2 regions of the Arthrobacter sp. E70 genome follow, and region 2 is predicted to be linked to the other one. Evidence: riboswitches for the same ligand, from Rfam matches in the RefSeq annotation. Region 2 holds a riboswitch; the other holds the start of a gene.
What was found. A riboswitch is a leader RNA that binds a small molecule or an ion and turns the genes downstream of it on or off. The one in region 2 is predicted to bind S-adenosylmethionine.

Region 1 (5,781 bases), on a different contig from region 2:
ATGCGTCACGTGCCCTTCGAGCCGGTGGAATTCAGGCCCCACCACGGGCTTGTGGCCCGGCCGGTACACGTCCCCGGCGTGCATGATCCTGGACAGGCGGTGCACCCAGGGCACGGACGTGTCCAGCTGGTTCCAGACCAGGCCGAGGGTTCCGTGCGGCCGCAGGACCCGGGCGAGCTCAGTGCTCGCGGCCAGGGGGTCGCACCAGTGCCAGGCCTGGGCCACGGTAACGACGTCGAAGCCCGCCCCGGGCAGGCCGGTCGCCTCGGCAGTCCCCGTCACAGCCGTGGCGGCAGGGCAGTGGGCCTTCAGCTGTGCGAGCATGTCCGCAGAGGGGTCGAGGGCCGTGACGTCCAGGCCCATCTCCAGCAGCAAGGCAGTGAACTTTCCGGTACCGGCGCCGACGTCCAGGACGTCGCGGGCGTGCTCGGGAACCAGCCACCGGGCCGATTCCAGGGGATAGCCGGGCCGGACCCGCTGGTAGTGCCTGCCGCCGTCCTGGAAGCTCTGCCCAAGCTCCTGCCGCCGCCCGTGATCGAGTTTGGGACCGCCCCGGACCACGCGTGGCCTCCTTCACCTGCTGCCGATGGATACCTTTTGAATTTACCGCATGGCGGCGCAGGCAAGCTGGTGCGGAAGGCGCAGGGCCAGGGCCCCGTGCTTAGCCCCCGGTCAGTCCTCCGTGCAGGGCGCGGCGCCGGCGGTGCCTGGCGTATTGGGCGCCCAGTGCGGGTAGGTGCGGAAGTCATTGGCCGGCACCCAGCGGCCTGCATCCACGACATAGTCCCAGCCCAGCCCGCTGCTGCGCAGGGTGCGGATGCCGTCGAGGAGCCGCTCCGCGTCCTCCAGCCTGGATCCGACGCCGAAGCTGGCGCGCAGGGAGCCGGACGGCAGCCCGAGCCGCTTCAGCAGCGGGTGCGCGCAGAAGCGGCCATCACGCAGTCCCACGCCGTGTTCGGCCGAGAGGTAGGCGGCCACCAGGCCGGCGTCATAACCCTCCACGGAGAAGTTGACGACGCCGATGGTGTCCGTTTCCGGGTTGGTGTCCTTGAAGATCTGGTGGACAGTGACACCCTCGATGTCCTGGAGGCCTTCCACCAGGAAGGACCGGATGGCGGACTCGTGCGCGTGCCAGCGGTCCTGGTCCAGCCCGGCAATGACCTGCGTGGCGCGGGCAAGGGTGGCGGCGCCGAGCACGTTCGGCGAGCCCCCCTCGTGGCGGGCCGGCCCTCTCGCCCAGCTGACGCCGTCGAGCCTCGCTTCCTTGACTGCACCGCCGCCGGCGAGGTGCGGGGTGCCGGCGTCAAGCCAGTCGGGGCGCCCCACCAGGACGCCGGAGCCGAAGGGCGCGTAGAGCTTGTGCCCGGAGAAGGCGAGGTAGTCGACGTCGTCCGCGCTGATGTCCACGCGGCGGTGTGGGGCGAGCTGGGCCGCGTCCACCACGATCCGTGCGCCGTGCTGGTGGGCCAGCGCGGCCAGTGCGCGGATGGGGAGGATCTCGCCGGTGACGTTGGAGGCGCCGGTGACTGCGAGCAGGCTGACGCCGCCCTGCTCCAGCTCGGCCCTGACTGCCTCGATGGTTCCCGCGATGGTGTCCGCGGCCACGATGCTGCGGTGCGGCACGCCCTGCCACGGCAGGAGGTTCGCGTGGTGCTCGATGTCCAGGTAAAGGACCTCGCCGGCAACGCGGCCGTCGGTGACGGGCAGGCAGCCAGCCAGCAGGTTGAGCGAATCCGTGGTGTTCCGGGTGAAAATGACCGAGTCGTCAGGGCGGCCGCCCACGAAGTCGCGGACGATGCTCCGCGCGTTCTCGTACACCGAGGTGCTGATCTGGGAGGCGTAGCCGGCCCCGCGGTGCACGCTCGCGTAATAGGGCAGGATCTCGTTCAGGTACGCGGAGACCAAGGACAGTGCCGGTGCGGATGCGCCGTAGTCGAGGTTGGCATAGCGGACATGTCCGCCGGTGATCAGGGGTGCCTGGATTTCAGCGCCGGTGACGGCAGCGAGCGGGTGGCCGGCGGCCTGGCGTGCGCTGAAGGCGGCCGATCCTTCGGCGATGGCAGTGCTGGGGGAGACGGTGGCAGTTGTCACAGAGACCTCACTTGTATCAGGACCCCGACATGACAGGAATCCGCGCTTGCCGCATCCGCTCCGGACCGGCCTGGTCGTCACCCGGGGCACCCCACCGCGAATGGAGGGTTGCCGGCCAGCAAACCGGGGTTTTGCGCTGGCACTCGTGACCTGCATAAAAGCGTAGAACATGGAACGGCCCGGACTGAAGCCGGGGCAATTGTTAAGGCGTTTGTTACGCCTGCCGAATAAAGAACGCCGGACGACTCCTTCAGGGGGCGTCCGGCGTCGCAATATTCGGCTCCAGAGGGGTACGGCGACCGTTACAGCAGATCGTCCAAATAGGGGTTCAGGCGGTGCAGAACCTCCGAGTGCAGGATCGAGTTGGTGGCCAGGGCGTTGCCGCCGAACGGGCCGTCCTCGCCTTCCAGGGACGTGAACCGGCCGCCCGCCTCCACGACAATGGGGACCAGAGCTGCCATGTCGTACAGGTTCAGCTCCGGTTCGCAGGCGATGTCCACCGAGCCTTCCGCCACCATGCAGTAGGACCAGAAGTCGCCATATGCGCGGGTCCGCCACACGTCCTCCGTCAGGGCAAGGAACTCGTCCAGGTTCCCGCGTTCCTTCCAGCCCGTCAGGCTGGAGTATGAAAGGGAGGCATCCGAAAGTTTCGATACGTTGGACACGCGGAGCCGCGTGGCGGCCGCGAGGGACCGGCCCATGTACGCCCCCATGCCCTTTGCTGCCCACCAGCGTTTGCCAAGGGCCGGGGCGCTGACCACGCCCACGACGGGTTCGCCCTCGTCCACCAGTGCAATCAGGGTGGCCCAGACCGGGACGCCGCGGACAAAGTTCTTGGTCCCGTCAATGGGGTCGATGATCCAGCGCCGCGAGCCGTGGCCGGTGCTGCCGAACTCCTCGCCCAGGACGGCATCGCGCGGGCGTGAACGGGACAGCTGGCCGCGGATGGCTTCCTCTGCGGCCTTGTCCGCGTCGGTGACCGGCGTCAGGTCCGGCTTGGTCTCGACGTGGAGGTCCAGGGCCTTGAAGCGGCTCATGGTCTGGTCATCCACGGAGTCGGCCAGGACATGGGCCAGGCGCAGGTCATCGTTGTAGCTCGAAGCGGGTTGGATCATGGTTCCAAACTACCGTCTGTCCCGGCCTCTGCCGGGACCTTCGGCTGCGTCAGTTGACGCTGCCGAGTTCCTTGGTTTCCTGCGCTTCCATTCTCGGATCCGTGCCGAGCAGTCGGCGCAGGGACGCGAGCCGGGCGGGACCAGTGGTACCTGCGTGCCCGTTGTTCACCCAGTCATCCAGGCCGCAGTCCACTGCCGATGCGGTGTGCTTGCACCCGCGTTCGCAGTTTTCGATCCCGGGGGAGAGGTCCGGAAAGGACCGGAGGATCCTGTCCGGATCCACATGCGCCAGGCCGAAGGAACGGATGCCGGGGGTGTCGATGATCCAGCTGCCGGGCGGGGCGTCAGCCAACCGCAGGGCCAGCGCGGACGATGACGTGTGCCGTCCACGCCCTGTCACGGCGTTGACGCCACCGGTGGCCCGCTCGGCACCTGTCAGTGCGTTCACCATGGTGGACTTGCCGACGCCGGAGTGGCCAAGCATCACGGTGACCTTGCCGTCGAGGTGGGCCCGCAGCGCCGCCACTGCAGTGCTGTCGAGACGGGCAGAAAGGCCATCGTCGGAGCGGGCGTCGATACCCGAGGCCTGCTCATCGGCGGTGCGGCTGATGATCACCGGGAAGTCCAGGTGCGTGTAGTTGGACAGCAGCTCAGCGGGATCCCGGACGTCGGCCTTGGTGACGAGCAGGATGGGCTCGATCCCGGCGTCGTAGGCCGCCACCAGCGCCCGGTCGATAAAGCCGGTGCGTGGCTCAGGGTTGGCGGCGGCCACCACGATGACCAGCTGGTCCGCGTTGGCCACCACCGCACGTTCCACGGGGTCTGTGTCGTCGGCGCTGCGGCGCAGGAGCGTGTGCCGGTCCTGGATCTTCACCAGCCGGGCGAGGGTGTCGGGGGCGCCGGAGACATCCCCCACGAGCGAGACGAAGTCGCCGGCAACTACCGGCGAGCGGCGAAGCTCACGGGCCCGCGCGGCGATCACCACGCGTTCGTTGTCCGAATCCTCGCCCACCACCGCGGTATACCTGCCGCGGTCCACGGTAATGATGCGTCCGGTGACGGCGTCGTCGTGGCTGGGCCGGTCTTTGGTGCGCGGACGGGAGCCCTTCTTGTTGGGCCGGATCCGGACGTCGGATTCGTCCCAGGAGTCAGTGCGCCGCGCCACCGCTGGACTCCTCCGGTCCGGCGGCGTCCCCGGCCAGCATCGCTGCCCAGAGCCGCGGAAAGTCCGGCATGGTCTTTGCGGTGGTGGCAATGTCCTCCACCTGAATGCCTTCCACTGCCAGGCCCAGGATCGCCCCGGCGGTGGCCATGCGGTGATCGGCGTAGCTGTGGACGACGCCGGCGTGCAGCGGGGCGGGCCGGATCACCAGGCCGTCGCTGGTTTCCTCGGCGTCACCTCCGAGCCTGTTGATTTCGGCTACGAGGGCAGCGAGCCGGTCCGTTTCGTGCCCCCGCAGGTGCGCGATCCCGGAGAGCCGGGAGGGTCCCGTGGCCAGGGCGCACAGCGCCGCCACCGTGGGGGCCAGCTCACTGGTGTCCGCGAAGTTGCCGCCCTTGATCTCGGGGCCGCCTGTGACTGTGAGGACGCCGTCCGCGAGGGTGACGCTGGCGCCCATCCTGGCGAGGATGCTGCGCCACAGGTCTCCCACCTGTTGGGTTTCCAGCGGCCAGTTCGGGACCCGGACGGTCCCACGGGATGCCAGGGCCGCGGCGAGGAAAGGGCCTGCGTTGGACAAGTCCTGCTCGATCCTTTGGTCAAAGGCACGGATCGGTCCGGGGGACACCACCCAGTGGTTGGGGACGGAATCGTCCACGGACACGCCGGCGCCACGGAGAACGGCGACGGTCATGTTGATGTGGTCCAGGCTCGGAACGGGCCTGCCCACGTGCTCAAGGTGCAGGCCCTCCTCGAACCGGGCACCCACCAGGAGGAGGGCGGAGACGAATTGTGAGGAGGCACTGGCATCAATCACCAGGTGGCCGCCACGCACCGTGCCGGTGCCTTCCACCACGAACGGCAACGACGCTGGAGCGCTCCCGTCCTCGGCCGAGACGGCCACGCCGAGGGCCTTGAGCGCTTCGATAATGGTTCCCATCGGGCGCTTGCGGGCATGCGGGTCGCCGTCGAACACGCTGGCACCATTGCGCAGCGCCGCGAGCGGCGGCACGAACCGCATGACAGTGCCCGCGAGCCCGCAATCGATCCGGGTCCGGGCTTCCCCTGCGGCCGCGGGCAGCGGAACCACCTCCAGGTCCGGGCCGAAAGCGCCGTCGCCGGGTACCTCCGTGATGGTGGCGCCCAGCTGCCGGAGTGCGTCGATCATCAGGGCGGAGTCCCTGGAATGCAGGGGCGCCCGCAGGCGTGAAGGACCGTCGGCCAACGCAGCGAGCACCAGGTACCTGTTGGTCAGTGACTTTGACCCCGGCACCGTCACGGTGGCGTCAATAGGCCGGGATGCAAAAGGGGCGGCCCAATGCTCAACAGGCAGGGCGGATCCGTCCGTGGCGGCAGCTGCTGCGGTCATGCGTCCTTATGCTCCCGTGGCGTGCTCGACGGCGCGGCGCACAGCCT
Region 2 (5,781 bases):
CTGTTCCCGGCAGCAACAATCGCAGGAATGCCGTCACTGATGACCGCCTGCACCGCGGCGTCGAGGGTGTTGCTCGCCGGGCCGCCAATACTCAGGTTCACCACGGCCGGCGCTCCGTCGCGGTGGTTTGCAACGACCCAGTCGAGCCCTGCAATCACGTCCGAGTAGAGGCCGCTACCGTCGCAGGCGAGTGCCCGCACCGGAATGAGGGTGGCGGATTTTGCCATACCGTAAACCGAGCCCGCGATGGTCCCGGCCACGTGCGTACCGTGGCCGCTGCAGTCGCTTGTTCCGAGCCCGTCATTCTTCGCGGTCCACCCTTGCGCAACCCGGCCGCCGAAGTCGACGTGCGACGCGAGGATCCCGGTGTCCACCACGTAGACGCTGACGCCCTGCCCGGACGCCGGGGGCGTGTAGGTCCCGGAAAGCGGAAGTGCCATCTGGTCGGAACGGTCCAGTCCCCAGGGCGCATTCCGCTGTGTCTCCGAAACCGTGACGGCATAGTCGGGTTCCACGGCGATCGCCCGTCCGGAACGGATCATGGCGGCGGCCTGCGCGGCCGTCGCCTGGACGGCTGCGCCCTTCAGCACCGTTTCAAACGTACGGACGACGCCGATGCCCTGGGCGCGTAGGGACCGCACCTCGCCGGCAACGTCCGTCCCGGCCGCGAAACGCACGAGGTAGCGCCCGTTGTCGCTGGCTTCGGGTGCGGCAGGAGCCGCCGACGCCGCGGGCGGGGACACCAGCCCGCCTGCCACGGCAACGAGGCCAACAGCCAAGGATGGCAGGACGGTGCGGAGAGCCTGGCGGAACAACTGGGGCAACGGAATCCCGATCCTTTTGTGCGTTGGAGAACTGTGCTGTGGAACTTTCCCACAGCGAATCTATCCGACAGGCCGGGGACAACAGCCGAACCTCGGTGAATCCTGCGGGTTCCCTGTGGAACTTTGGCGAAACTTCCGTGGAGGCAAGGGAAAGACCACATCGGCGGGACGACGCGGGACCATGTTCGTCACAATCCTGTTCCCCACGGCCGCTCTGTTCCTACACTGGGCCCAGGTCATGAGTGCCAGCGCCAAGCCCCGGCTCGCTGGCCGGCAACCCTCCATCCGCGGTGGGGTGCCCCGGGTGAGGACCTGGTTGTCCGGCGCCGGCCGGACAGCAAGCGCGGCCCGAGGTGCTCCCAGCATGCCGGGCCCATGTCAAAGGAGCCTTGAATGTCCAACGGATGGTCCTTCGAAACCCGCCAGATCCACGCGGGGCAGGAAGCGGACAGCGCCACGGGTGCCCGTGCGCTTCCTATCTACCAAACCACGTCCTTCGTCTTTCCCACGGCAGAAAGCGCCGCCAACCGCTTCGCCCTGGCCGAACTGGCGCCCATCTACACCAGGATCGGCAACCCCACCCAGGATGCCGTGGAGCAGCGGATCGCCAGCCTCGAGGGCGGCCTCGCCGCGCTGCTGCTGAGCTCCGGGCAGGCGGCCGAGACCTTCGCCGTCCTGAACATCGCCGAGGCCGGCGACCACATCGTGGCCAGCCCCAGCCTTTACGGCGGCACCTACAACCTGTTCGCCCACACTCTCAAGAAGTTCGGCATCTCCGTTACGTTCGTGGAAGATCCGGACAACCTGGACCAGTGGCGTGATGCCGTGCAGCCGAACACCAAGCTCTTTTTTGGCGAGGTGGTGTCCAACCCCCGCCAGGACGTCCTGGACATCGAAGGCATCTCCGGCGTCGCCCACCAGGCTGGCGTGCCCCTCATTGTGGACAACACCCTGTCCACCCCGTACCTCATCCGTCCCCTGGAGTGGGGAGCAGACATCGTGATCCACTCTGCGACGAAATACCTGGGCGGCCACGGATCGGCCATCGCCGGCGTCATCGTCGATTCCGGCAAGTTCGACTTCAGCAAGGATCCGGAACGGTTCCCCGGCTTCAACACCCCGGACCCCACGTACAACGGCCTCGTCTATGCCCGCGACCTGGGGGAGGGCGGCGCGCTCGGGGCCAACCTTTCCTACATCCTCAAGGCCCGTGTCCAGCTGCTGCGCGACCTTGGATCGGCAGTCTCGCCCTTCAACGCCTTCCTGATTTCCCAGGGCCTGGAAACGCTGAGCCTGCGCGTGGAACGCCACGTGGCCAACGCCACCGAAGTGGCGCGCTGGCTGGAAGGAAGGGACGACGTCGAATCCGTCGCCTACGCGGGGCTGCCCTCAAGCCCCTGGTACGAACGTGGCCGGAAGTACGGTCCCAAGGGGACAGGCGCCGTCGTCGCCTTCAATCTGGCCGGCGGCGCGGAAGCGGGCAAGCGCTTCGTGGACGCCCTGGAACTGCACTCCCACGTGGCCAACATCGGTGACGTCCGCTCGCTCGTCATCCACCCGGCGTCGACCACCCACAGCCAGCTCTCGCCGGAACAGCAGGCGGTTGCCGGTGTGACTCCGGGGCTGGTCCGCCTCTCCGTGGGCCTGGAGCACATCGATGACATCCTTGCCGACCTCGAAGCGGGCTTCCGGGCAGCCAAGGGCGCAGCAGAGGCCTAGCGCACAACGCAAAAACATGCACCGGCAAGCCGGGGAAGTCACAACCAGTCACACTCTTGGTCCGGAGCGGGGTGTATTTCGTACACTCGAACCAGGTCATGAGTGCCAGTGACAGCCCCGGCTTGCTGGCCGGCAACCCTCCTTCCGCGGTGGGGTGCCCCGGGTGAAGACCTGGCCTGCCGGTCAGACGACGGCGGGCAAGCGCGTAGAAGAGGTCCTGCCATGACGGTTACCGTCGCCCGTACCACCATCCCCGAACACGGAATTGTCCGCTACGCCTCCATTGGAGGACTGGAACTGGAAGCCGGGGGCTACCTGCCCGACGTTACGCTGGCCTACGAAACCTGGGGAACACTGAACGCCGACGGCAGCAACGCGGTCCTGATCGAACACGCCCTCACCGGCAGCACCCACGTGACCCGCGGCGACACCGACGAGGAAGGCTGGTGGGAGCAGCTGGCCGGGCCCGGCGCACCGGTTGATACGGACAAGTTCTTCGTGGTGTCCATCAACATCGTGGGCGGCTGCTACGGCTCCACCGGACCATCCTCACCTGCCCCCGACGGACGTCCCTGGGGTTCTCGCTTCCCGCTGGTGACCCTCCGGGACAGCACTGTGGCGGAGGCCCGGCTGGCGGACCTGCTGGGAATCAGCAGCTGGTATGCGGTCCTTGGCGGTTCCATGGGCGGTGCCCGCGCCCTGGAGTGGGCCGTGACCTACCCCGAGCGTGTGCAGCGCTGCGCAGTGATCTCCGTCGGCGCAGCCAGCACGGCCGAACAAATCGCGTTCGCCCAGGCCCAGACCCTCGCCATCCGGCAGGACCCGAACTTCAACGGCGGCGACTACTACGGCGGTCCCTGTCCGGAAGACGGGCTGGCGCTGGCGAGGCGCATCGCCCACATCACCTACCGGTCAGCGGCGGAACTGGAAGGCCGGTTCGGCCGTGCTGCCCAGGCGGCCGAGTCGCCGCTGCAGGGTGAGGTCCTCGCTGCACGGGGCCGCTACCAGGTGGAAAGCTACCTGGACCACCAGGGCAACAAGCTCGTCCGGCGCTTCGATGCCAACAGCTACATTGCGCTGACCGAGGCGCTGATGAGCCACGATGTCTGCCGGGGCCGCGGGACCCTGGCCGAGACGCTGGCCGCCGCCAGCGCCCGCTTCTTCGTGGCCGCCGTGGACTCGGACCGGCTCTACTTCCCGTCCCAATCAAGGGAACTTGCACAGGCACTTCCGGGGGACGTTGACGTCCACGTCATCCAGGCCCCGATCGGGCACGACGGGTTCCTGACCGAAATCGGGCAGCTCGGACACCAGCTGCGGACCACTTTCCTCGTCTAGCGCAGCCCCCGTTTCCCCGCCGCATGTGCAATTATGCAGAGGCCTTCTGCACTAATCGGCGTTGAGGTTGCACCGCAGGCAGACCATACTCGAAAAATCCGGCATTCGTGGTGTGCATCACACCCGGCTGCCTTCGACTGGTCCCAGTGGTGTCGACGACGACGCCGAAGGAGTTCGCATGAGTACGGAAAGCTCCGCCGCAAGGCGCACAGAGGAAACCGATGTCAAGGCCTCAGGCCTGAGGAAAGTGGTAACGGCGTCCATGGCCGGAACGGTCGTGGAATGGTACGAGTTCTTCCTCTACGCCTCCGCCGCCACGCTGGTCTTCGGGAAGGCCTTCTTCCCCAACGCCGGCACGGAACTGGACGGCATTATCGCTGCCTTCCTCACCTACGCCGTGGGCTTCGTGGCCCGCCCCATCGGCGGCATCGTCTTTGGCCATTTCGGCGACAAGTTCGGCCGGAAGCAGCTGCTGCAGCTGAGCATCATCCTGGTGGGTGTTTCCACGTTCCTGATGGGCTGCCTGCCCACGTTCGCGCAGATCGGCTACTGGGCGCCCGCGCTGCTGGTGTTCCTCCGGTTCGCCCAGGGCTTCGCCGTCGGTGGTGAATGGGGCGGCGCCGTCCTCCTCGTCGCAGAGCACAGCCCCAGCAAGTCCCGCGGTTTCTGGGCCAGCTGGCCGCAGTCCGCCGTGCCGCTGGGCAACCTGCTCGCCACCGCCGTGCTGTTCATCCTGTCCTCCACCCTGACCCAGGACGCCTTCCTCGGGTGGGGCTGGCGCGTGGCGTTCTGGCTGTCGGCGGTTATCGTCCTGATCGGCTACTACATCCGCACCAAGGTCAACGACGCCCCCATCTTCCTGGAGGCCCGCAAGGAAGTCGCCGCCGGCCACAAGGGCTACGGCGTGGCCGAAGTGTTCCGGCGCTACCCGAGGGGCGTCTTCACCGCCATGGGACTGCGCTTCGCCGAGAACATCCTCTATTACCTCGTGGTGACGTTCTCCATCACCTACCTGAAGACCGTGGTCCAGGCCGACACCACGCGCATCCTCCTCCTGCTACTGCTGGCGCACGCCCTGCATTTCGCCGTCGTGCCGATGGTCGGCAAGCTTTCTGACCGCCTGGGCCGCAGGCCCGTGTACCTGGCCGGCGCCATCATGGCTGCCACCTGGGGCTTCTTCGCCTTCCCCATGATGGACACCAAGAACGATTTCGTCATCCTCGCCGCCATCATGATCGGCCTGGTGTTCCACGCCTTCATGTACGCCGGCCAGCCGGCAATCATGGCGGAAATGTTCCCCACCCGGATGCGCTACTCCGGCGTCTCCCTGGGCTACCAGGTGACCTCGATCGTGGCCGGTTCCCTGGCTCCGATCATCGCGGCCTCGCTCCTGGGCACCTACAAGTCCTCCCTGCCCGTGGCGATCTACCTGCTCCTCGCCTGTGCCGTCACCGCCGTCGCCGTCTTCTTCCTCAAGGAAACCCGCGGCATCTCGCTCCACGACGTGGACGCGGCGGACGCCCAGGGCACCGCGGACCTGCTCGCCGCCAACAAGAAGTAGGCAGGATCCGCATGAAGGCCGCCGTCCTGTATGCCACCGTTCCCGCCCCCGCGCCGGGGGCAGGATCGGGGCAGCCCCGCTACGCGGCTGCCCACCCCCTGGTGGTGGAGGAACTGGAGTCTCCCAAACCCCGTGCCGGCGAGCTGGGCGTTGCCATCACCTACTCCAGCCTGTGCCATTCGGACCTGTCCGTGGTGGACGGCTCCCGGGTCCGCCCGCTTCCCATGGCGCTCGGCCACGAGGCGGTGGGACGCGTGCTGTCCGTGGGCGAGGGCGTGGTGGACGTGTCCGTGGGCGACCATGTGGTGTTGGTCTTCGTCCCCAGCTGCGGTGACTGCC

Region 1: it holds a riboswitch for S-adenosylmethionine, as region 2 does, so the genes downstream of both, AC3IMC_RS04710 (aminotransferase class V-fold PLP-dependent enzyme) here and metX (homoserine O-acetyltransferase MetX) in region 2, are expected to answer to the same signal.

What each region holds. Positions count from the first base shown of each region.
Region 1 is NZ_JBYQFR010000003.1:181,892-187,672, forward strand. Features, by position in the region: gene AC3IMC_RS04705 (class I SAM-dependent methyltransferase) at 1-561, opposite strand, end outside; gene AC3IMC_RS04710 (aminotransferase class V-fold PLP-dependent enzyme) at 673-2,091, opposite strand; SAM riboswitch class IV at 2,129-2,242, opposite strand; gene hisN (histidinol-phosphatase) at 2,394-3,206, opposite strand; gene rsgA (ribosome small subunit-dependent GTPase A) at 3,256-4,371, opposite strand; gene aroA (3-phosphoshikimate 1-carboxyvinyltransferase) at 4,355-5,734, opposite strand; gene AC3IMC_RS04730 (DoxX family protein) at 5,741-5,781, opposite strand, start outside.
Region 2 is NZ_JBYQFR010000006.1:159,827-165,607, reverse strand. Features, by position in the region: gene AC3IMC_RS09665 (S8 family serine peptidase) at 1-824, opposite strand, end outside; SAM riboswitch class IV at 1,059-1,174, shown strand; gene AC3IMC_RS09660 (bifunctional o-acetylhomoserine/o-acetylserine sulfhydrylase) at 1,218-2,543, shown strand; SAM riboswitch class IV at 2,638-2,753, shown strand; gene metX (homoserine O-acetyltransferase MetX) at 2,766-3,881, shown strand; gene AC3IMC_RS09650 (MFS transporter) at 4,060-5,442, shown strand; gene AC3IMC_RS09645 (zinc-binding dehydrogenase) at 5,454-5,781, shown strand, end outside.